2 regions of the Streptomyces sp. NBC_01012 genome follow, and region 2 is predicted to be linked to the other one. Evidence: predicted binding sites of a transcription regulator. Region 2 holds the regulator's gene; the other holds the start of a gene.
The links. Region 2 encodes HrcA, which represses chaperone genes, less so after heat shock. Its sites were predicted from a motif close to TTNGCACTCNGNNNNNCNGAGTGCNAA; they were not measured.

Region 1 (11,753 bases), 2.0 Mb from region 2:
TCCACTAGCGCGGTTTGTTGAGCACCCATACAAAACGCCCTGAACAGCCCTGCTAGATTGACCGGTCCCCGTGTGACTGGTTTAGACCTCCGTGCGGGGGTGAGCAAGGAACGCGGGACCGTCGCCTCATGCGGCGCCCTGCGTCGAACGATCAAGAGATGGGCAAGGCTGTGCAGCGGCGCATTGTGGGACTGACCGCGGCGGTGGCCGCACTCGGTATGACGGCAACGTTGTCGGGGTGCGGCTCGGACACCGGAGGCGACGTCACCCTGCGGCTGGTGGCGGCCGATTACGGCACCGGTGCGCAGAACAGCTCCCAGAAGTACTGGGACGACGTGGCTGCGAAGTTCGAGAAGACCAACCCGAAGATCAAGGTCGAGGTCAGCGTCTACTCGTGGAAGGACGTCGACCGCAAGGTCGCCGAGATGGTGAAGGCCGGCAAGGCCCCCGACATCGCGCAGATCGGGGCGTACGCCGACTACGCCAAGGCGGGCAAGCTCTACCCCGCCGACGACATGGTCGCCATCCGCACGGGGTCCAACTTCCTGCCCTCGCTCACCGACGCGGGTGAGGTCGACGGCACCGTGTACGGCCTGCCGTTCGTGGCCAGCACCCGGCTCCTCTTCTACAACAAGGGCCTGTTCGCCAAGGCGGGTCTCGGGGCCCCGCAGACCTGGGACGACATCAGGAGCGACGCCGCCGCGCTCAAGCAGGGCGGTGTGACCTATCCCTTCGCCCTGCCGCTCGGCCAGGAGGAGTCCCAGGCCGAAACCCTGATGTGGCTGCTCAGCGGGGGCGGCGGCTACACGGACGACGTAGGCAACTACGACATCGACTCGGCGGCCAACACGGCGACCCTCAACTGGCTGAAGAACGACCTCGTCGGCAAGGGCCTCACCGGCCCCGTCGCCCCCGGCAAGCTCGACCGGGCGAAGGCCTTCGACGCGTTCACCAAGGGCGATGTGGGCATGCTCAACGGCCACCCGACGCTGATGCAGGACGCGGAGAAGAAGGGCATCGAGGTCGGCATGGTCCCGCTGCCCGGGGTCGACGGGCCGACCGAGGGCTCGATGGGCGTGGCCGACTGGATGATGGGCTTCAAGCAGAACGGCCACCGCGCCGAGATCGGCACGTTCCTCGACTTCGCCTACACGGACGAGAACGTGCTGTCCTTCGCCGATCAGTACGACCTGCTGCCCGTGACCACCAGTGCGTCCACCGCGATGGAGACCGACGACAAGCACAAGTCGCTCCGCCCGTTCCTGTCGGCCCTGCCGAACTCGCAGCTGTACCCGTTCGGCAAGACGTCCTGGGCGCAGGCCAGCGAGACCATCAAGGAGAAGATCGGCTCCGCGGTCGAGCCCGGTGGCAGCCCGGAGAGTGTGCTCGGGGAGATCGCGACCGAGGCACGGCAGGCGGAGAGCGCGAGCTAGGCAGCTGGGTAGGTTGGTTCATATGACCGCTGGTCCTCCTGATTCCCCCGACTCCGACTCCCCTGACCCCGGCTCCCCCGACCCCGACTGCCCCGGCTCCGGATCCTCCGACTCCGCGGCCCCGCTCTCCGCCCAGGAGCGCGCGGTGCTGGCCGTGGAGCGGCGGTCCTGGCCGGGCCCCGGGGCGAAGGAGCGGGCGATCAGGGAGGAGCTGGGCATCTCGCCGGTCCGCTACTACCAGTTGCTCAACGCGCTCCTTGACGACCGCCGTGCGCTGGAGGCGGATCCGGTGACGGTGAACCGCCTGCGACGGGTCAGGGACGCGAGACGCGGGCGCCGCTGAGGCGCCAGGGGCCGGGCCACGACAGGCGCGTTCCGTGCCACCCGCAGAGTTTTCCTGCCGCACCCCTTCCGTTGGCCCGGCCTGGCTACTCTCCCCTCTCCCGGTCCGCCGCAGGAACGGTCCGTCGCAGGAGAGGCACGTCCATGAGCACCCCGGTCCCTCACCCCCCGGCACAGCGGTCCGCCCCGATGCCGGTCCGGCAGCGTCGGACGGGGAGCCGGGCGGTGGGTGCCTCCGTACGGCCGACGGAGCACGCCCTCCTGGAGATGCAGTCCCGCGCGGGCAACCGGGCGGCGACCGCGGCGGTACAGCGGGCCCGGGGCCCCGAGGGAGCCAAGGGGAAGAAGAACTACCGCGACCGGATCGCTGGCCTCATCGACAGGTTCAAGAAGAACCTCGAACCCATCGACACCTTCGTCAAGGGCTTCCAGACCCCCACCAACGCGGGCCTCACCCAGCAGGCCGCAGCCGCGGCCGACGAGGGGCTCAAGAACAGCGCCGCGATCTCGGGAGTCTCCGCCGCGTCGGGCAACCTCCTCACGGAGAGCGCCGGCGCCCTGGCCAGCGGCATGGACGCGTACAAGAACCTGCTGGGCGCCAGGAAGCAGAAGACCGGGGCCGGCCACCACGTCGCGAACAAGAAGGCCAAGACCAAGGGGACCGACGCGGTCGTCAGCGCGGCCGGTTCGGGAAGCTACAGCGCCGGCATCGCCAAGGAGGCGACCAAGGTCCAGAAGGCGGCGGACGCCGCGGTGTCCGCCGAGGCGAGCGGCATCGCCAGCGCCTCCATCGGCGCGATCAAGGCGACCAGGTCCGCCTTCCGCATCGGGGGCGCGGCCCGCAAGTACAAGCAGGTCAAGGCGCTGGGGGATCCCCATCTCGTCCACGAGGCCTCGCTGGCCAGGCTGGACGAGTCGCGGGTGCAGGCCAACTGGGCAGCGGCGGAGGCCTACGTCGCACTGGACGCGTACTGGAGGCCCGAGGATCAGGGCGGCGGCCTCGAAGCCGTCTCCGAGGCTGTCGACGCCGCCCAGGAGGCGATGGACGAGGCCCGTGAAGCCGCCGAGAGCCTCCAGCGCGCCGAGAAGGACGTGGAGAAGCTGAGCACGGCGCAGGGGTACGCCAAGAAGAAGCAGCTCACCAAGATCGGCAAGGAGGCGGTCAGCGGCGGCGGCGAGTCCACCAAGGCCGCGGCCGGCATCGTGACGGCGGTCGCGGCGGGAACGGGCCTGCTGGCGAGCAACCCGGTCGGATGGGGCCTCGCCGGGGCCGGGGCCGGTCTCGTCTTCGGCGTCACCATGTACAAGGCACTCCGCGCCGCCACGAAGCGCTACGAGGAGGTCCGCCACCCGGAGCGCTGGGCGCCGGCGGGCGAGACCCCGGCGGAGGCGTCCCGCACGGACTCGCTGGCGCATGCCCTGAAGTTCTGGAAGAAGGTGTCGAAGGGCGAGCGCCAGGCCATGGCACGCGAGATCTACGCGCTGGCGGCGGGCCCCGCCATCGCCGGGAGCGACGGCACGACGGACGAGATGCGGGAGTCCGCCAGGGCCCTGCTCATCGCACTCAAAGCCGGCCCCGCCAAGCACAAGCTGGAGCCCGAGGCATGGGTCGAGACCCTCAACGACCCGGCGAAGAGCTCCGGTTGGATCCAGGAGATAGCGGAGCAGCTGGCTTCGGGGTGACAGCCGGGGAACGCGCGCGGCGCGGACCGCACCGCCCGCCCGGTCACCGCTACGCTCGGGCCATGGGTAACCCGGCACACCCCATCCCGACCCCGTCCACCCAGGCCGGCCGCGAAGGCCTCGCCGCACTCCTCGCCCGTCCCGCCCGCGCGGTCGTCGCGCTGGACTTCGACGGCACGCTCGCCGACATCGTCCCGGACCCGGAGCAGTCCCGGGCGCACCCCTCGGTGGTCCCGGCCCTCTCCGCGCTCGCCCCCCAGGTCGCCGCAGTCGCCGTGATCACGGGCCGCCCGGCCGGCACCGCCGTGCGCTACGGCGGCTTCGCCGGAGCGCCGGGCCTCGACCATCTCGTCGTACTCGGTCACTACGGCGCCGAACGCTGGGACGCCTCGACCGCCACCGTCCACGCCCCGCCGCCCGACCCGGGGGTCGAGGCCGCCCTGGCGGAGCTCCCGGCCGTACTGGAGGGGGCCGGCGCCGGCGACGGCGCCTGGATCGAGGAGAAGGGCCGCGCGGTCGCGGTGCACACCCGCCGCGCCGCCGACCCGGAGGCGGCCTTCGAGTCGCTGCGCGCCCCCCTGGACAGCCTGGCCGCGCGGCACGGCCTGATCGTCGAACCGGGCCGCCTCGTCCTCGAGTTGCGCCCGCCGGGCATGGACAAGGGTGTGGCGCTCGAGGAGTACGTGAAGGAGACCGGCGCGGAGACGGTGCTGTACGCCGGCGACGACCTCGGTGACCTGGCCGCGTACGCCGCCGTGGAGAAGCTCCGCGCCGACGGGACCGCGGGACTGCTGGTGTGCAGCGGCACCGGGGTCCCCGAACTCGCCGACCGCGCCGACCTGTTGCTCCCGGACCCGGCAGCGGTGGCGGGCCTCCTTCACGCCGTCGCCCGGCAGCTCACCTAGGGCGCCCGGGGCCCCAGGGGCGCCTGAGGTCAGACACACCCTAGGCGCGCAACGCGTCCAGCTGGTCCAGGAACCACTGCTGCGGCGGCAGCGCCGTCGCGGCGGTGGCCAGGCGCTTCGAGCGGGCGCCCCGCTCGTCGGGGTCCATCGTGAGCGCCTCGTGCAGCGCGGCGGCCGTCGCCGACACGTCGTACGGGTTGATCACGAGCGAGTCCTCGCCCAGCTCCTCGTACGCCCCGGCCTCGCGGGAGAGCACCAGCGCGCAGCCGTGGTCCGAGACGACCGGGACCTCCTTGGCGACCAGGTTCATGCCGTCGCGGATCGGGTTGACCAGGGCCACGTCCGCCAGCCGGTACGCCGCCAGGGAGCGGGCGAAGTCGTCGTCGACATGGAGCAGGACGGGCGTCCAGCCCTCGGTGCCGTACTCCGCGTTGACCGCGTCGGCGACCCGCTGGACCTCCGCCGTGTAGTGGCGGTAGACCGCGAGGTCCTGCCGGGAGGGGTAGGCGAAGGCGATGTGCACCACACGCCCGCGCCACTCGGGGCGCTCGTCCAGCAGCGCGCGGTAGGCGTGCAGTCCGCGGACGATGTTCTTCGAGAGCTCCGTGCGGTCCACGCGCACGATCGTGCGCCGGTCCGCACCCACCTGCTCCCGCAGGATCTCCATGCGCTCGTCCACGTCCGCCTCGTGGGAGCGGCGGCGCAGGAAGTCCGCGTCGGCGCCGAGCCCGTGCACCCCGATCCGGGTGCGGCCGGTGCCGCCGATGATCTCCGTGCAGCAGCTGATGAAGGCGTCCGCCCAGCGGCGGGTCAGGAACGCGGCGCGGTCGGCGCCCAGGATGCCGTTGAGGAGCTGCTCGCCGATGTCGTCGGGCAGCAGCCGGAAGTAGTCGACGGGCGCCCAGGGGGTGTGCGAGAAGTGGCCGATCCGCAGGTCGGGGCGGAGCTCGCGGAGCATGCCGGGGACCAGCGAGAGGTGGTAGTCCTGCACCAGGACCGAGGCGCCGTCGCCGGCTTCCTCGGCGAGCGCGTCGGCGAAGGCGCGGTTGTACGTCTCGAAGGACGCCCACTGCCGGCGGAACTCCGCGTCGAAGACGGGCTCCACCGGCGTCTCGTAGATCATGTGGTGGACGAACCAGAGCACCGAGTTCGCGATGCCGTTGTACGCGTCGGCATGGACCCCGGCGTCGATGTCGAGCATCCGGACACCCGGCTCGGACACACCGCGCCTGACCGCCTCGCGGTCGCCTTCGCCGAGGGCCGCGCAGACCCACAGCTTGTCGTCGACCGCGCTCAGACCGGACACGAGCCCGCCGCCGCCCCGCTTCGAGTGGAGCGTGCCGTCCTCCCGACGTGCGTACGACACCGGGCCGCGGTTGGACGCGACGAGGACCTGGGCAGCGTGCTCGGAGACCATGTACCCGAACCTAGCCCGTCGGGGAAGCCGCCAAACGTGAAGCCGGTCCCTCCAGCGGAAGCCACTACGCCGCGTGGCGGGAGGCGTACTCGGCGATCTCCCGCATCGGCGGCCTCTCCTCGGTGTCCACCGCATGGGTGCGCGGGACGAATCCGTCCGGGCCCCGCTCGAACTGGGTGAGCTCGGGGCGCACCAGGGGGCCCCGGGAGAGCCGCAGCTGCGCCGTGCGGTAGATCGCGGCTGCCATCCGGCCGAGCGCCTGGCCGTCCTGGTGGCGGTGTCTGCGTACGCCGACGTCGACCTGGGCCAGTGCGTCCAGGCCGGCCGTGTGCAGCGCGTCGACGAGCAGGCCCAGCTCCACTCCGTAACCGACAGGGAAGGGGAGCTGCTCCAGCAGGGAGCGCCGTACCGCGTACTCACCGCCCAGCGGCTGGACGAAACCGGCCAGGCGCGGCCAGTGCAGATTGAGCAGCGGGCGGGCCACCAGCTCGGTCACCCGGCCGCCCTGGCCTGCGGCTTCACCGAGCGGGCGGTCGTACATCGCCTTGACGAAGTCCACCGAGGGGTCGGTCAGCAGCGGGCCGATGATCCCGGAGACGAAGTCCGCCGAGAAGTCCTTGAGGTCCGCGTCGACGAAGCAGACGATGTCCCCGCCGGTCACCAACAGTGACCGCCACAGCACCTCGCCCTTGCCGGGGAGCGCGGGGATCCGGGGGAGTACGGCGTCACGGTGCACGACGTGGGCGCCGGCCCGCCGCGCCTCGTCGGACGTGGCGTCGGTGGATCCCGAATCGATCACCACCAGTTCGTCCACGAGCTGGACCTTCTCCATCAGCTCGCGCCGGATCTCCGTGACGATCGCGCCGACCGTCGCCTCCTCGTTCAGCGCGGGCAGGACGACGCTGACGCGCGAGCGGTGCGGATCCCTCGCCCGCGCGGCTGTGAGCAGGCCGAGCGGGCGGTCGGCGGCTGACCAGGAACGCCTGGTCAGCCAGCGTTCCACCTCTTCCAGCACGGTCGGTACTCCCTGTATGTGATCCATCTCGCGGTTCGGACGACTACCTCAACCGTCCGCTGCTTCGGTTACAGTCTTGAACAACGCGGATGACCCTCGCATGTCGGGGTCGGTCCGCGAATAAACGCCCGGATCCATGGTCCGGTGCCACAGCGCTCATCCAGAGGGACAGAGGGAACGGCCCGTCGAAGTCCCGGCAACCCTCCTGCCGACCGCGAGGTCACGGTGGGGAAGGTGCCAATTCCGTCTTGTGGCGAAATACGTCGCAGGGAAGATGAGGAGAAAGGGCCTCCGCCATCATGGCTGTGCAGACAGTTGCAGCGAACACCAATTCCTCCGCAGTGGACCTCGGTCCCGCCGCGGCGCTTTCCTGCCGCGAATGCGGCGAACGTTTCGAGCTCGGTCCCATTTTCGCGTGCGTGTCCTGTTTCGGGCCGCTCGAAGTGGCGTACGACCTGCCGAGCGGCTCCCCGGAAGAGCTGAAGAAGCGCATCGCCGATGGACCGGACAACATCTGGCGCTATGCGCCGCTGCTGCCGGTCCCCTCCGATGTCGCGGACAAGCCCAACATCAACCCCGGCTTCACGAAGCTGGTCAAGGCCGACAACCTCGCCCGTGAGCTGGGCGTCACCGGCGGTCTGTACGTCAAGGACGACTCCGGCAACCCGACGCACTCCTTCAAGGACCGTGTCGTCGCCATCGCCGTCGAGGCCGCCCGCGCCTTCGGGTTCACCACCCTGTCCTGCTCGTCCACCGGCAACCTCGCCGGTGCGGTGGGCGCCGCCGCCGCACGCGCCGGCTTCCGCTCCTGCGTGTTCATCCCGCACGACCTGGAGCAGGGCAAGGTCGTCATGGCCGCGGTGTACGGCGGCGAACTGGTCGGCATCGAGGGCAACTACGACGACGTCAACCGCTTCTGCTCGGAGCTCATCGGCGACCCGCTCGGCGAGGGCTGGGGCTTCGTCAACGTCAACCTCCGCCCGTACTACGGCGAGGGTTCCAAGACCCTGGCGTACGAGATCTGCGAGCAGCTCGGCTGGCGGCTGCCCGACCAGATCGTCATCCCGATCGCGTCCGGCTCGCAGCTCACGAAGATCGACAAGGGTCTGCGGGAGCTGATCGAGCTCGGGCTCGTCGAGGACAAGCCGTACAAGATCTTCGGCGCCCAGGCCGAGGGCTGCTCGCCGGTGTCCACCGCCTTCAAGGCCGGCCACGACGTCGTGCGCCCGCAGAAGCCGGACACCATCGCCAAGTCCCTGGCGATCGGCAACCCGGCCGACGGCCCGTACGTCCTGGACATCGCGCGCCGCACAGGCGGTGCGGTGGAGGACGTGAACGACGAGCAGGTCGTCGACGCGATCAAGCTGCTGGCCCGCACCGAGGGCATCTTCGCGGAGACCGCGGGCGGTGTGACGGTCGGTGTGACGAAGAAGCTGATCGACGCCGGTCTGCTCGACCCGGCCCTCACCACCGTCGTCCTGAACACCGGCGACGGTCTGAAGACGCTCGACGCGGTCGCCCCGACGACCGGCCTGTCGGCGACGATCCGGCCCAGCCTGGACGCGTTCCGCGACGCGGGCCTCGCCGCCGCCGGCTGACCCGACCACCCGAGACCCGAGGAAGGCACCCCTATGAGCGTCAAGGTCCGTATCCCCACCATTCTCCGCACCTACACGGGCGGTCAGGCCGAGGTCCCGGCCGAGGGCGCGACCCTCTCCGAGGTCCTGGCGTCCCTGGAGCAGAACCACCCGGGCATCGGCGGCCGTGTCCTGGACGACGAGGGCAAGCTGCGCCGCTTCGTGAACGTGTACGTCAACGACGACGACGTGCGCTTCGAGGGCGGCCTGGACGCGGCCACGCCGGACGGCGCGGGCGTCTCGATCATCCCGGCCGTCGCCGGAGGCTGACCGACCGCACAGCGTGAGCAGAATGGCCCCGTCCGCGAGAGAAGCGGAGGGGGCCATTCTGCATGGTTGAGCGCGGTACAGTTGGGGAAGTCCCCGCCGCCGCGCATGCCAGCCGCATATGAGAATGCGCCCGGCCGCGACAAGAAGCAGCCAAAGTAAGTGAACCCCTTGCGGCATAAGTGGCCTTTGTCGGGCCCGACTTGCCCGGGAATCCTGTGAATCCGCCCCATGCGTGCGATCGCCTGTGCCCAGAATTCTCGTCCGATTGACCTGTTGCAGAGGGCAGTTGGGCAGATACATTCGGCCGCGGTCGACGCGTTCCGGCGCACGCCACCCTCTCCTTTCGGAGGGTGAGTTCTGACCCGGGCCCGCGAAGTGCGGGCTCGTGCAAGGGCCAGTAATAGGGGAGTTGGGCATGGCTCAGGGCACCGTCAAGTGGTTCAACGCGGAGAAGGGGTACGGCTTCATCGCGGTCGACGGTGGTGCGGATGTTTTCGTCCACTACAGTGCGATCCAGATGGACGGGTACCGCACCCTCGAAGAGGGTCAGCGAGTTGAATTCGAGATCTCGCAGGGCCAGAAGGGGCCGCAGGCGGACATGGTCAAGCTCGCCGTCGGCTGAGCTCGGCGCGGTCGGCCAACGACACTCACACACGCGGGGCCCGTACCTCCCACCGGGGTACGGGCCTCACGTGCGTCCACCCGTCGCCCGGGAGCCGCTCCTTCTCCGAAGGAGCTTGCACTCTCCGGGGTCGAGTGCTAATCATTGGCGTTAGCACTCTCCAAGTGAGAGTGACAGAACTTGGATCGGGCCGGTGAGGCCCGCAGGCCCGGTGGGGCAAGGAACCACCGAGTCGCTGGCCGTCCGTCGCGGGCGCCTCCCGGTCCGGAGAAATCCACCCCTGTCCGGGAGGACCACTTCACATGGCCAAGATCATCGCGTTCGACGAGGAGGCACGGCGCGGTCTCGAGCGCGGGATGAACCAGCTCGCCGACGCCGTCAAGGTCACCCTCGGCCCCAAGGGCCGTAACGTCGTCCTCGAGAAGAAGTGGGGCGCGCCCACGATCACCAACGATGGTGTTTCCATCGCCAAGGAGATCGAGCTCGAGGACCCGTACGAGAAGATCGGTGCGGAGCTGGTCAAGGAGGTCGCCAAGAAGACGGACGACGTCGCCGGCGACGGTACGACCACCGCAACCGTTCTCGCGCAGGCGCTCGTCCGCGAGGGCCTGCGCAACGTCGCCGCGGGTGCCAACCCGATGGCTCTGAAGCGTGGCATCGAGAAGGCCGTCGAGGCCGTCTCCGCCGCTCTGCTGGAGCAGGCGAAGGACGTGGAGACCAAGGAGCAGATCGCTTCGACGGCCTCCATCTCCGCTGCTGACACCGAGATCGGCGCCAAGATCGCCGAGGCTATGGACAAGGTCGGCAAGGAAGGCGTCATCACCGTCGAGGAGTCCCAGACCTTCGGTCTGGAGCTTGAGCTCACCGAGGGTATGCGCTTCGACAAGGGCTACATCTCGGCGTACTTCGCCACCGACATGGAGCGTATGGAGGCGTCGTTCGACGACCCGTACATCCTGATCGTCAACTCCAAGATCAGCAACGTGAAGGACCTCCTTCCGCTGCTCGAGAAGGTCATGCAGTCGGGCAAGGCCCTGCTGATCATCGCGGAGGACGTCGAGGGCGAGGCGCTGTCGACGCTGGTCGTCAACAAGATCCGTGGCACCTTCAAGTCCGTCGCCGTGAAGGCCCCGGGCTTCGGTGACCGCCGCAAGGCCATGCTCGGCGACATCGCCATCCTCACCGGTGGCACCGTCATCTCCGAGGAGGTCGGTCTCAAGCTGGAGAACGCCGGCCTGGACCTGCTCGGCACCGCACGCAAGGTCGTCATCACCAAGGACGAGACGACCATCGTCGACGGCGGCGGCGACAGCGACCAGGTTCAGGGTCGCGTCAAGCAGATCCGCGCCGAGATCGAGAACTCCGACTCGGACTACGACCGCGAGAAGCTCCAGGAGCGCCTCGCGAAGCTGGCCGGCGGCGTGGCCGTCATCAAGGCCGGCGCCGCCACCGAGGTGGAGCTCAAGGAGCGCAAGCACCGCATCGAGGACGCGGTGCGCAACGCCAAGGCCGCCGTCGAGGAGGGCATCGTCGCCGGTGGTGGCGTGGCTCTGCTCCAGGCCTCGGCCGTCTTCGAGAAGCTCGACCTGACCGGCGACGAGGCCACGGGCGCCAACGCCGTGAAGCTCGCGCTGGAGGCCCCGCTCAAGCAGATCGCCGTCAACGGTGGTCTCGAGGGTGGCGTCATCGTCGAGAAGGTGCGCAACCTGCCGATCGGTCACGGCCTCAACGCCGCGTCCGGCGAGTACGTCGACATGATCGCCGAGGGCATCATCGACCCGGCGAAGGTCACGCGCTCCGCCCTGCAGAACGCGTCGTCCATCGCCGCGCTCTTCCTCACCACCGAGGCCGTCATCGCCGACAAGCCGGAGAAGGCCGCTGCGGCCGCTCCGGGCGGCATGCCGGGCGGTGACATGGACTTCTGATCCTCGGATCAGGAACTCCAGGCGGTATCCGTAGTACCCGCAGTATCCGTACGACGCCGGCCCCCGGGATTCGTCCCGGGGGCCGCCGTCGTCGTGTCTCAGAGGTGCGGGAGGTGCAGGAGGCCAAGAGGCCAGGAGGGGCGCGGGGTCAGGAGTCCGAGTTCGCCGGGCCGAAGAACTCGATCTCGGCGATGGCCACCTGCTTCTTGTCGGCCACGATGTAGGACGACTCGACGGTGAACCGCACCTTCACCGCGTCACGGAAGCGGAAGTTGCGCTTCTGCTCGCCCGATCCCTGGTCCAGGGTGAGTTCGCGCTCCGTCTTCTTTCCGTCCTTCGTCGTCACCGTCGCCTTGATGCGCTGCGGAAGGTTGGCTTCGTCGAGATCGTCGGGGCGGATGGACACACCCGGCGTGATGACCACGTTCAGCAGACGGGTCGGCCGGTCGAACTCCGCCTCGATCCACTCGCCCTTGCCCTCGGACGTGACCCCGGGGCCCCACC
Region 2 (11,753 bases):
TAGGCGTGGGAGGTGCCGAGTTCGCCCTGCACCTCCCAGAGCAGATCCATCAGGTCGTCGTGGGTGGCGACCCGCTCCAGGACCGGCCGGTAGCGCTCCAGGACTCCGTCCCAGTCGACGCCGCCCATGTCGGGACGCCAGAAGTTGTCCCGCATGATGCGGCCGGCCTCGTCGTACATCTGGCGCCATTCGGCGGCCGGGTCGAGGGTGCGGCGTACCCGGGAGAGGTCGACGGTGACGTGGTTGTCGCCGTCGTCGTCGGAGTCCCCGGACACCCGGCTGTCGGAGGGGATCACCCGCAGCCCGCCGTTGCTCTGCAGGACCAGCTTCTTGTGGTCGCCGCTGACCGCGAACCCGCTGATGTCGGGGGCGACTTCCTCGCAGCGCAGCTTCTCCAGGTCGTACCGCTCCAGGACGGGTCCCGGGGTGCGGGCGCCGGGTGTGGCCACGCCGGTGCCGAGCACCCCGGTCACCGGGTGGCGCAGCCACAGCAGCCCGTCCCTGGCGGCCCGGAGCTCGGAGTAGCGGGCGGCCTCGACGGGCAGCGGCACGATCCGGTCGGCGAGTCCTTCGAGGTCGATGCGGGTGACGGGGAGCGCGGTGGGGTTGTCGTCGGCGTCGCCGCCGCCCTTCTCCCTCTCGGCCGGGCGGCCGTGGAGCTGCGGCCCGAACGGGGAGGGAGTGGTGGCGGCGAGCGTCAGCAGGTGCGGCCGGCAGGAGCCGACGAACGCCAGGTCGAAGACATGCGCGTCGTAGACCGGGTCGAAGGCACGCTCGGAGAGGAAGGCCAGATGCTTGCCGTCGGCCGTGAAGGCCGGGGCGAAGTCCCGGAACCTCAGCGGGGTGGCCTCGGTGACCGACAGGTCCGCGAGGTGGGCCAGTCTGAGCTGGCTGAGCGGCTCCGGCCCTGGGTGCGACCAGGCGAGCCAGGAGGAGTCGGGCGAGAAGACGAGCCCGGACACATCACCGTCCTCGCTGCGGTCCACCTCGTGCACCTCGCCGCTCTCCCGCTCGACGATCAGCACCCGCCCGTCGTGGGCGGCGACGGCGAATCGGCTGCCGTCGGGGGCGGGGGCCACGTCCAGGACCCGGCCGATCCGGCCGGCGGCGAGGCGGCGCGGCACAGCGCCGGGTGCGGTGCCGGTGGCGGGGGCACACTCCAGCGCGTCGTCGCCCTCGGCGTCGGTGACCCAGACGACGTACTGTTCGCCGTTCGCCTGGAAGGTGTGCGGGAGCCTGGCCCGTACGCCGGGTTCGTCGGCCAGCGCACGGGCCGGTCCCTCACGGTGGGTGACCCAGTGCACGGCGCCGCGGGACCCGACCGCGCTGCCGCGGCCGGTGCGGTCGGGGGACGCGGTGTACGGGTGGGAGCCGACGGACACGGAGTAGGGCTGGAGGTCGGCGCGCTGGCCGCCGAGCCGGATGTCGAGGTGGCGGGGCGCGTCGCTCTCCAGGCTGTCCAGAAGCAGGAGTTCACCGCCGCCGGCGTAGGCGATGCGGGTGCCGTCGGTGGTGGCGTGCCGGGCGTAGAAGCCGTCGAGGCCGGAGTGCCGGCGCAGGTCCGTGCCGTCGGGCAGGGAGGAGTAGGGCGCGCCGACGCCCTCGTGGTCGCTGAGGAAGGCGATGCGCTCGCCGACCCACATCGGGCATTCGAGGTTGCCGTCGAGGTCCGGGTGGATCCGGGTGAACTCTCCGGTGGCGTCGTCCGCCCCGGCGATCCAGAGCTTGCCCGCGGTCCCGCCCCGGTAGCGCTTCCAGGCGGCCGCCTCGCGTCCCATGGAGGCCGAGAGCAGCAGCATCCGCCCTCCCGGACCGTGGGCGAGGGAGCCGACCGGTCCGTACGGCAGGGTCCGGGCGGGGCCGCCGTCGACCGGGACGGCCAGGGCCCAGGTGTGCCGCAGCGATCTGCGTCCCTGGCTGCTGACGACCAGGACGTCGCCGTCGGGGGTCCAGCCGCGCACGGACGTGCGCGCGTCGCCCCAGTGGGTCAGCCGCCTGGCCGGGCCGCCGTCGGCCGGTGCGACATGGACTTCGGGTGCCCCGTCGCGGGTGGACGTCCAGGCGACGAGGCTTCCGTCGGGAGATATCCGGGGCTGGGTGACAGGACGGTTGTCCGCGCTCACACGCCAGGCTCTGCCGCCGTCCAGCGGCGCCAGCCAGACATCGTCCTCGGCGGTGAAGGCGATCAAGTCGCCCTGGACATGGGGATACCGGAGGTAGGAAGGCTGGGTCACACCGATCACCCTAAGCCGCGGACCCGCTTCTTGGCGCTGTGTTGGCCGGAGTCCGCCGTGCAGGGGTGGCCCGCGGACCCGCATCGGGCTACGCCCAGCGGCCGGTGCGTCCCATCAGCAGGGCCGCCGCGGCCGTCCCGGCGGTGGAGGTGCGCAGCACGCTGGGGCCGAGCCGGTAGGCGGGCGCTCCCGCGTCGGCGAAGGCGGCCAGCTCCTGCGGCGCCACCCCGCCCTCGGGTCCGACGACCAGCACGATGCTTCCCCGGGTGGGGAGTTCGGCGGTGGCGAGCGGGGCGCCGGGGACCTCCCGGTCCTCGTGCAGGACGCCCGCGAAGTCCGCGCCGGCCAGCAGGGCTGCGACCTGCTTGGTCGTCATGGCGTCCGCCACCTCGGGGAACCGCACCCGGCGCGACTGCTTGCCCGCCTCGCGCGCGGTGGCACGCCACTTGGCGAGGGACTTGAGCCCGCGGTCGCCCTTCCACTGGGTGATGCAGCGCGAGGCCTGCCAGGGCACGATCGCGTCGACGCCCGTCTCGGTCATCGTCTCCACGGCGAGCTCTCCTCGGTCGCCCTTGGGCAGCGCCTGGACGACCGTGACATACGGGGCGGGCGCGGCTTCCTCGCGCACCGGCCCCAGGCCGACGACGAGCCGGTCCTTGCCCTCGGCCGCCCGTACGACGCCTTCGGCCCAGCGGCCGCGCCCGTCGGTCAGGACGACGTCCTCCCCGGGGTTCAGCCGCTTCACGGACACCGCGTGCCGTCCCTCGGGGCCTTCCAGCACGAACTCCGTTCCGCCGGGCAGCTGTTCGACGACGAACACCGGTGCCGTCACCGGTCACTCCTCACGCTCATGGCCGCACGCGCGGCATCCATCTCGGCGGCGAGCAGGGCCACGAGCTCCCCGGCGGGCAGCTCTCGTGCCATCCGGTGGCCCTGGCCCGCCCACAGGGCCATGCCCTGGGCGTCCCCGGTCCTGGCGGCGGCCCTGCGCAGCCCGCTGGTCACCTGGTGCACCTGCGGGTAGGCGGCGGGGGCGTACGCCCCGTGCTCCCGTACGAACCGGTTGACCAGCCCCCGCGCGGGGCGGCCGGAGAAGGCCCGGGTCAGGGCCGTGGTCGTGAACAGCGGGTCGGTCAGGGCCTGTTTGTGCAGGGGGTGCGCCCCCGACTCGGGGCACGGCAGGAACGCCGTACCGAGCTGGGCGGCGTCGGCCCCGGCCGCGAGTACAGCCGTGATCTGGGAGCCGCGCATCAGACCGCCGGCCGCGACGACCGGCAGCCGCACGGCCTCGCGGACCTCGGCGAGCAGCGCGAGCAGCCCGGTGCCGGTGAGACCGCCCTCCGGGTCGTCGCGGTGCGTGGACTGGTGACCGCCCGCCTCGGTGCCCTGGACACAGACCGCGCCTGCGCCCGCCCGCTCGGCGTCCCGCGCCTCCTGGGCCGAGGTGACCGTGACGAGGGTGAGCGTGCCGGCCGCGGCGAACGCGTCGAGGGTCTCGCGGGTGGGGCAGCCGAAGGTGAAGGAGACCACCGGCACCGGATTCTCCAGCAGGATCGCGACCTTGGCCTCGTAGCCGTCGTCGCCCGCGGTGTCCGGTTCGCCGAGCGGGGTCTCGTACCAAGCGGCCTCACCGGCCAGTTGGTGGCGGTAGACCTCCACGGCGCCGGTGTCGGCGAGCAGCGGCTGCGGCATGAAGAGGTTGACGCCGAAGGGACCTCTGGTCATCCTCCGGAGCTGCTCGGTCTCCTCGTACATCCCCTCCGCCGTCCGGTAACCGGCGGCGAGGAATCCGAGCCCCCCGGCGTCGGCGACGGCGGCGGCCAGCTCCGGCCGCGAGGCACCGCCCGCCATCGGGGCCTGCACGATGGGGTAGCGGCAGAGATCCGTCAGCGCCAAGGACATGACGGCATCGTGCCACGTCCCGCGAATCGTGCCGAATCAGCCCTCCGTACCCTGCGGGGCGGCGCCGCACCGCCCCGCACGCACCGCACCGCCCGCCGGTACGGAGGCCGGCGGGCGGTGCGGTGACAGGGTTCAGCGGCCGTTGAAGGCGTCCTTCAGACGGGAGAAGAGCCCCTGCTGCCCGGGCTGGAACTGGCCCGTGGGCCGCTCCTCACCGCGCAGCTTGGACAGCTCCCGCAGGAGGCGCTCCTGCTCGGGGTCCATCTTCGTCGGGGTCATGACCTCGACGTGCACGATCAGATCGCCGCGCCCGCCGCCACGCAGGTGCGTGATGCCGCGCCCGTGCAGCGGGACCGACTGCCCGGACTGGGTGCCCGGCCTGATGTCGATCTCCTCCATCCCGTCGAGCGTCTCCAGCGGCACCTGGGTGCCGAGCGCCGCAGCCGTCATCGGGATGGTCACCGTGCAGTGCAGATCGTCGCCGCGCCGCTGGAACACGGCGTGCGAGACCTCGTGGATCTCGACGTACAGATCCCCGGCGGGGCCGCCGCCGGGGCCGACCTCGCCCTCGCCCGCGAGCTGGATCCGGGTGCCGTTGTCGACACCTGCGGGGATCTTCACGGTGAGGGTGCGCCGCGAGCGGATGCGGCCGTCACCGGCGCACTCGGGGCACGGGGTCGGCACGACCGTGCCGAAGCCCTGGCACTGGGGGCAGGGCCGGGAGGTCATGACCTGGCCGAGGAAGGACCGGGTGACCTGGGAGACCTCGCCACGGCCGCGGCACATGTCACAGGTCTGCGCGGAGGTGCCGGGTGCGGCGCCCTCGCCACTGCAGGTCGTGCAGACGACCGCCGTGTCGACCTGGATGTCCTTGGTCGTGCCGAAGGCCGCCTCGTTGAGGTCGATCTCCAGCCGGATCATCGCGTCCTGGCCGCGCCGGGTGCGCGAACGCGGCCCGCGCTGCGCGGCGTTGCCGAAGAACGCGTCCATGATGTCGCTGAAGTTGCCGAAGTTGCCGGCTCCGAACCCTCCCGCGCCACCGCCGCCGCCCGAGCCGGACAGCGGGTCACCGCCGAGGTCGTAGACCTGCTTCTTCTGCGGGTCCGACAGCACCTCGTAAGCGGCGTTGATCTCCTTGAACCGCTCCTGGGTCTTCGGATCCGGGTTGACATCCGGGTGGAGCTCGCGGGCGAGCCTACGGAATGCCTTCTTGATCTCGTCCTGAGATGCGTCGCGGCGCACGCCTAGTACGGCGTAGTAGTCCGTGGCCACTTACGAATCCGCCAGGATCTGTCCGACGTAACGTGCCACTGCGCGTACCGCTCCCATCGTTCCGGGGTAGTCCATGCGGGTCGGTCCGACCACGCCGAGTTTGGCGACTGCCTCGTCGCCCGAACCGTAGCCGACCGCGACGACGGACGTGGAGTTGAGCCCCTCGTGGGCGTTCTCGTGCCCGATCCGTACGGTCATGCCTGAATCCGTTGCCTCACCGAGCAGCTTCAGCAGCACGACCTGCTCCTCCAATGCCTCCAGCACCGGCCGGATCATCACAGGGAAGTCGTGTCCGAAGCGGGTGAGATTGGAGGTGCCGCCGATGATCAGCCGCTCCTCCGTCTCCTCGACCAGAGTTTCGAGGAGGACGGAGAGCACCGTCGATACGGTTCCCCTGTCCTCGGCCTCGAAGGACTCCGGCAGATCCTGCACCAGCCGCGGGACGTCCGCGAAGCGCCGTCCGACGACCCGGCTGTTCAGCCGGGCCCGCAGATCGGCCAGCGAGGTGTCTCCGAACGGTGCAGGGCAGTCGATCATACGCTGTTCGACCCGGCCCGTGTCCGTGATGAGGACGAGCATCAGCCGGGCCGGGGCAAGCGACAGCAGCTCCACGTGCCGGACCGTCGAGCGGGTCAGCGAGGGGTACTGCACGACGGCGACCTGCCTGGTCAGCTGCGCGAGCAGCCGGACCGTGCGGCCCACGACGTCGTCGAGGTCGACCGCGCCGTCGAGGAAATTCTGAATGGCCTTGCGCTCCGGCGACGACAGGGGCTTCACACCCGCGAGCCTGTCGACGAAGAGCCGGTAGCCCTTGTCCGTCGGAATACGCCCCGCACTCGTGTGCGGCTGGGCGATGAAGCCCTCGTCCTCCAGCACCGCCATGTCGTTACGGACAGTCGCCGGGGAGACCCCGAGGCTGTGCCGCTCCGTGAGCGCCTTGGAGCCGACGGGCTCCTCCGTGCCGACATAGTCCTGGACGATGGCGCGCAGCACTTCGAGTCTGCGTTCGCTGAGCACCGCGCACACCTCCAGCTGTGGTCCTCCGGCGTCTGCCTGGCACTCTGTGCGTTCGAGTGCCAGCGATCCCCCGGCCAGTGTACGGGGGCGAGGTGGGCCCGGGGCAAGGGCGACCGGCCACGCCCGTCACGGGACACGCAGGTCGTTGCCGATAGCGTCGCCGTATGGACGCCTCTTGGGAAGAGTTCGGCTGGGAGCGGTTGGGCAACGGTACGGGACGCAGACGCCTCCCCGGCTGGGACGCGACCGCCGCACTGGTCGCGGGGACGGACGGCGTCCTGCTCTACGACACCGGTGCGACGCTCCGGGAGGGAGCGGAACTGCGCACCCAGGCCGAGGCACTGCTGGGCCGCAGGGTGACGCATATCGCACTGAGCCATCCGCACTTCGACCATGTGCTGGGCACCGCCGCCTTCTCCGGGGCGGAGGTCTACGGGGCGGTCGGCACGGCGGAACTGCTGGGGCGGGGTGCCGAGGAGCTGCGCGCCGACGCCGTACGGCACGGCATGAGCGAGGCGGACGCCACGGCGGCCACGGACGTCCTGGTGGTCCCGAGGCACCAGGTGAGCGGCGAGTGGACGCTCGATCTCGGCGGCGGCTTCCAGGTGCTGCTGGCCAATGTGGGGCCGGGCCACACCGGCCATGACCTGGCGGTCCTGGTGCCGGGCTCCCCCGTCGTGATGCTCTGCGGCGACCTGGTCGAGGAGTCCGGCGAGCCGCAGGCGGGACGCGACGCGGTCCCCTCGCGCTGGCCCGCCGCGCTCGACCGGCTGCTGGAACTGGGCGGCGAGGACGCGCTGTACGTGCCGGGGCACGGGGCGGTGGTGGACGCGGCGTTCGTACGGGCGCAGCGCGATCAGCTGGCGGCCCGCTTCGGCGTGTCGTGAACGGCGTGCACGGCTCGCTTCGCCGTGCCATGAACGGCGTGTCGTGAACGGGCGTCCGTTTATCGTCGTGCCATGCGCAGCTACCAGCCGGACCTGACTCCGCCGTGGAAGAAGTCCGCTCCCGCCCCCGAGGTCCCCGCCGAGCCCGATCTGGTCGTCGAGGAGGCCGTCAGCGGCTTCTGCGGGGCGGTGATCCGGTGCGAGAAGACGGCCCAGGGGCCGACGGTCACGCTGGAGGACCGCTTCGGCAAGCACCGGGTCTTCCCGATGGAGCCGCGCGGCTTCCTGCTGGAGGGCAAGGTCGTCACCCTGGTACGCCCCTCGGCCGGCGGCCCCGCACGGCCCACGCGCACCGCGTCGGGTTCGGTGGCGGTGCCGGGCGCGCGGGCCAGGGTGGCGCGGGCCGGCCGTATCTATGTGGAGGGCCGGCACGACGCCGAGCTCGTCGAGCGGGTCTGGGGCGACGACCTGCGCGTCGAGGGCGTGGTGGTGGAGTACCTGGAGGGCGTCGACGACCTCCCGGCGATCGTGCGGGAGTTCGCGCCGGGCCCTGACGCCCGGCTCGGCGTGCTCGTCGACCATCTGGTGCCCGGCTCCAAGGAATCCCGGATCGCCGCGCAGGTCACCGACGCGCACGTCCTGGTGGTGGGACATCCGTACATCGACGTCTGGGAGGCCGTGAAGCCCTCGTCCGTGGGCATCCCCGGGTGGCCGGTGGTCCCGCGCGGGCAGGACTGGAAAACGGGCGTGTGCCGTGCACTCGGCTGGCCGGAGAACACGGGCGCGGCCTGGCAGCGGATCCTGTCCACGGTCCGCTCCTACCGGGACCTGGAGCCGGAACTGCTGGGGTGTGTGGAGCATCTCATCGACCATGTGACCGTGCCCCTGGACGCTCCGGGCCGCTGACCGGCTGCGGAGCCGGTCCCTCAGTCCACCAGGTCACGCACCACGGCGTCGGCCAGCAGCCGCCCCCGCAGCGTGAGGACCGCGCGGCCCTCGCCGTACGGTCCCGGCTCCAGCAGCCCGTCCGTCACCGCGCGGCCGGCCGCCGCGAGCCCGGCGGGGGCGAGCAGCGACAGCGGGCAGCCGTCGACGAGCCGCAACTCCAGCAGGATGCGCTCGACCCGGCGGTCCTCGTCGCCGAGCACCTCACGGCCGGCGCCGGGCGAGCGGCCCTCGGCCAGTGCCTGCGCGTAGGCCCCGGGGTGCTTGACGTTCCACCAGCGGACTCCTCCGACGTGGCTGTGGGCGCCGGGTCCCGCGCCCCACCAGTCGGCCCCGCGCCAGTACAGCTCGTTGTGCAGACAGCGTCCCTCGGGGGTGCGGGACCAGTTCGAGACCTCGTACCAGGAGAAGCCCGCCGCCGCCATCGCCTCGTCGGCGATCAGATAACGGTCGGCGTGGACGTCGTCGTCCGTCATCGGGACCTCGCCCCGGCGGATGCGCCGGGCGAGCTGGGTGCCCTCCTCGACGATCAGCGCATACGCCGACACATGGTCGGGGCCCGCTCCGATCGCGGCGTCGAGGGTGGCCCGCCAGTCGTCGTCGGACTCGCCGGGGGTTCCGTAGATCAGGTCGAGGTTGACGTGTTCGAAGCCGGCCGCGCGTGCCTCCGCGACGCAGGCCTCGGGCCTGCCGGGCGTATGGGTGCGGTCCAGGACCTTCAGGACGTGCTGCCGTGCGCTCTGCATGCCGAACGAGACACGGTTGAAGCCGCCCTCGCGCAGCGCCGCGAGATACGCCGGATCGACGGACTCCGGATTGGCCTCCGTGGTGATCTCGGCGTCATCGGCAAGACCGAACTCCTCACGGATCGCCGCGAGCATCCGGACCAGGTCGGCGGCGGGCAGCAGCGTCGGCGTACCGCCGCCGACGAAGACCGTACGCACCGGGCGGGGGTCGTCGCCGAGCACCTTGCGGGCCTGGCGGACCTCCTCGGTCAGATGGGCCGCGTAGTTGTCCCTGGACGCCAGGGCGCCGCCCGAGCCGCGCAGCTCGGTCGCGGTGTACGTGTTGAAGTCGCAGTAGCCGCAGCGGGTGGCGCAGTAGGGCACGTGCAGGTAGAAGCCGAGCGGCCGTTCGGCGGCGCCTTCCAGGGCATGGCGGGGCAGCGCCCCGTCGTCGGGCACGGGCTCACCATCGGGCAGTACGGAAGGCATACCGTCCATTGTCACTCGGCGGGAGGACTCACCCGTACGGCCGTGTGCCGTTCCTCGTCGGTCTGCTCGTCGATCTGCTTGTCGATCTGGAGGACGAGCAGGGCCAGGTCGTCGTCGGGCGGGCGCTCGGCGAAGGTGTGGACGGCCCGTTTGATGCGCTCGGCCATCCCGGCGGCCGGGAGCCCCGCGCAGCCCGCCAGGACGCGGGCGAGGCCGTCACCGTCGTCGAACATCAGCCGCCCGGAGCGCCGCTCCGTGACGCCGTCGGTGACACAGAGCAGGCTGTCGCCGGGCAGGAGGTCGAAGCTCTGGCTCTCGTACGCCACGTCATCGACGATCCCGAGCAGCACCTGAGGCTCGGCGGCCGGGCGTACGGAGCCGTCGGGGCTCAGCAGCAGCGGGAGCGGATGGCCGGCGCTCGCCACGGTGCAGCGCACCCTGCCGTCCGGGAGGGGGACGAGGTCGCCGTACAGCAGGGAGAGGAAACGGGACCTGGAGCCGTCCTGGATCTCGTGGATCTCCTGGATCTCCTGGGCCCCGTGGCTCTCGTGGATCCGGGCGTCCTGGATCTGCCGGCCCTCCTGGATCCGGCCTTCCTCCGTCCTGCCCTCCTCGATCCGCCGCCCGCCCGCCGCCGCGACCATGAGGGCGGCTGCCTCGGCCGCTTCCATCGCGTCGTCCAGAAGGAGCCGGTTGAGCCGGTCGAGCACCTCCCCCACGCGGAACCCCTCGCGGGACAGCAGCCGCAGCCAGGGCCGGGCGAGGCCGGTGACGACGGCGGCCTCGGGGCCGCTGCCCTGGACGTCCCCGAGTACGAAGCACCAACGGCCGCCGGGGCACGGGAAGAGGTCGTAGAAGTCGCCGCCGACCACGCCGTCGTCCCCGGGCTCGTACACCAGCGCGCTGGTGACTCCGGGTATCTCGGCGACCTTGCTCGGCAGCAGGCCGCGCTGGAGGATGCGGCTGATGGTGGCCTGCCGGGTGTAGGCGCGGGCGGCGCCCACGGCGAGGCCGACCCGGCGTACGAAGTCGGTGAGGAGCGCCGCGGCGTCCTCGGGGATCCGGTCGGCCCCCTCGCGGCCCACCAGGACGGCGCCGAGCGTGCGCCCGCCCGAGATGATGCGGTGGGCGAGGGCCGCGCCCGTGCCGTCCTCGGACCCCGCGGTGGCACCCGGCGGCCAGGGCATGGGTACGGGGCCCGTACCGACGCTCCCGGGAAGCCGGAGCGGCTCCTTCTCCAGTGCGGGCCGCAGCAGCCGGGTCCGGGTCTCGTCCCGGTGCCAGACCCCGGCGAGCCTGGGGGCCGCCGCAGGGCCGCCTCCCTCGCACTCCAGCCATATCGCGCACCAGTCGGCGATCCTGGGCACCAGGAGCCGGCCCGCGGTCGACGCCACCAGGTCCTCGTCGAGCTGGCCCGTGAGGAGGCCGGAGGCCTCGGCGAGGAAGGAGAGCCCGGTGCCGCCTGCCCAGCCCGCGTCGCCGCCTGCCCGGCCCGCGTGGTCTCGGTCCTGGTCCCCGGCCGGGGGTGCGAGGACCGCGCCGCCGCGTGCACCGCGCCCGGGGGTGGTGCCGTCCGCTGCCGGAGCGTCGGGGAGTCCGTAGCCGTCGTCGCCGGGGAGGCGGGCCCAGACGGTCTTGAGGCCGGTGCGGTAGGTGATGCCCCAGGATTCGGCGAGGGTCGCGACGAGTTGCAGTCCCCGGCCGTACTCGGCGGGGTCGGGCCGCTCGGCACGCTCGTCGCGCACCGACCTGGCGGGATGGTGATCGGTGATCTCCAGCACGAGTGCGGCGGGTTCGGGACCGGCCGAGTCCTCGAGGCCGATGAGCAGCTCCACCGCCGTACCCGTGTGCACGACCGCGTTGGTGACCAGCTCGCTGGCCACCGTCAGCGCGTCGTCGGTGAGCCGTTCGCCGAACTCTCCCGCGCTGGGCAGGCCGAGCGCGGTCCAGTCGGCGAGCGCCGCCCGGACGAATCGACGGGCCGCGGCCGAGGCCTGAGGGATGCCCGGCAGGCTGGTGCGCGCGACGCGGCGCGGATCGTCGCCCCGGCCGGCGACGGCGGTGCCGGGACGCTGGACGATGCCCCGTTGCAAGGATATGGGCCCCATGGTGCGGCTCCTGAGGGTCTCGCGAAACACCGCTGACGTATCCCGACAGGGTGACAGACCGGGCGCGCCCATAAGCGCCGAGTGACGGAAGTGGCCGGAGCCGCGCCAGGAACGTGCGGGGCCGGTGGGTGCGCCCGCACCCACCGGCCCTGATCGCAGCTACGCCTCGCGATC

Region 1: groL (chaperonin GroEL) is a predicted target of HrcA. The motif match lies at 9,475-9,501, and genes of this name have one in related genera.

What each region holds. Positions count from the first base shown of each region.
Region 1 covers NZ_CP108688.1:3,354,098-3,365,850, reverse strand. Annotated here, with positions in the region: gene OG623_RS15035 (extracellular solute-binding protein) at 159-1,433, shown strand; gene OG623_RS15030 (DUF3263 domain-containing protein) at 1,456-1,776, shown strand; gene OG623_RS15025 (hypothetical protein) at 2,001-3,458, shown strand; gene otsB (trehalose-phosphatase) at 3,521-4,363, shown strand; gene OG623_RS15015 (trehalose-6-phosphate synthase) at 4,404-5,780, opposite strand; gene OG623_RS15010 (glucosyl-3-phosphoglycerate synthase) at 5,845-6,795, opposite strand; SAM riboswitch class I at 6,949-7,076, shown strand; gene thrC (threonine synthase) at 7,095-8,393, shown strand; gene OG623_RS15000 (MoaD/ThiS family protein) at 8,427-8,702, shown strand; gene OG623_RS14995 (cold-shock protein) at 9,118-9,324, shown strand; gene groL (chaperonin GroEL) at 9,627-11,249, shown strand; gene OG623_RS14985 (NADase-type glycan-binding domain-containing protein) at 11,398-11,753, opposite strand, start outside.
Region 2 covers NZ_CP108688.1:5,389,737-5,401,489, reverse strand. Annotated here, with positions in the region: gene OG623_RS24150 (S41 family peptidase) at 1-2,234, opposite strand, end outside; gene OG623_RS24145 (16S rRNA (uracil(1498)-N(3))-methyltransferase) at 2,323-3,066, opposite strand; gene OG623_RS24140 (nitronate monooxygenase) at 3,063-4,136, opposite strand; gene dnaJ (molecular chaperone DnaJ) at 4,269-5,408, opposite strand; gene hrcA (heat-inducible transcriptional repressor HrcA) at 5,409-6,425, opposite strand; gene OG623_RS24125 (MBL fold metallo-hydrolase) at 6,590-7,312, shown strand; gene OG623_RS24120 (DUF3097 domain-containing protein) at 7,385-8,218, shown strand; gene hemW (radical SAM family heme chaperone HemW) at 8,239-9,471, opposite strand; gene OG623_RS24110 (SpoIIE family protein phosphatase) at 9,483-11,579, opposite strand.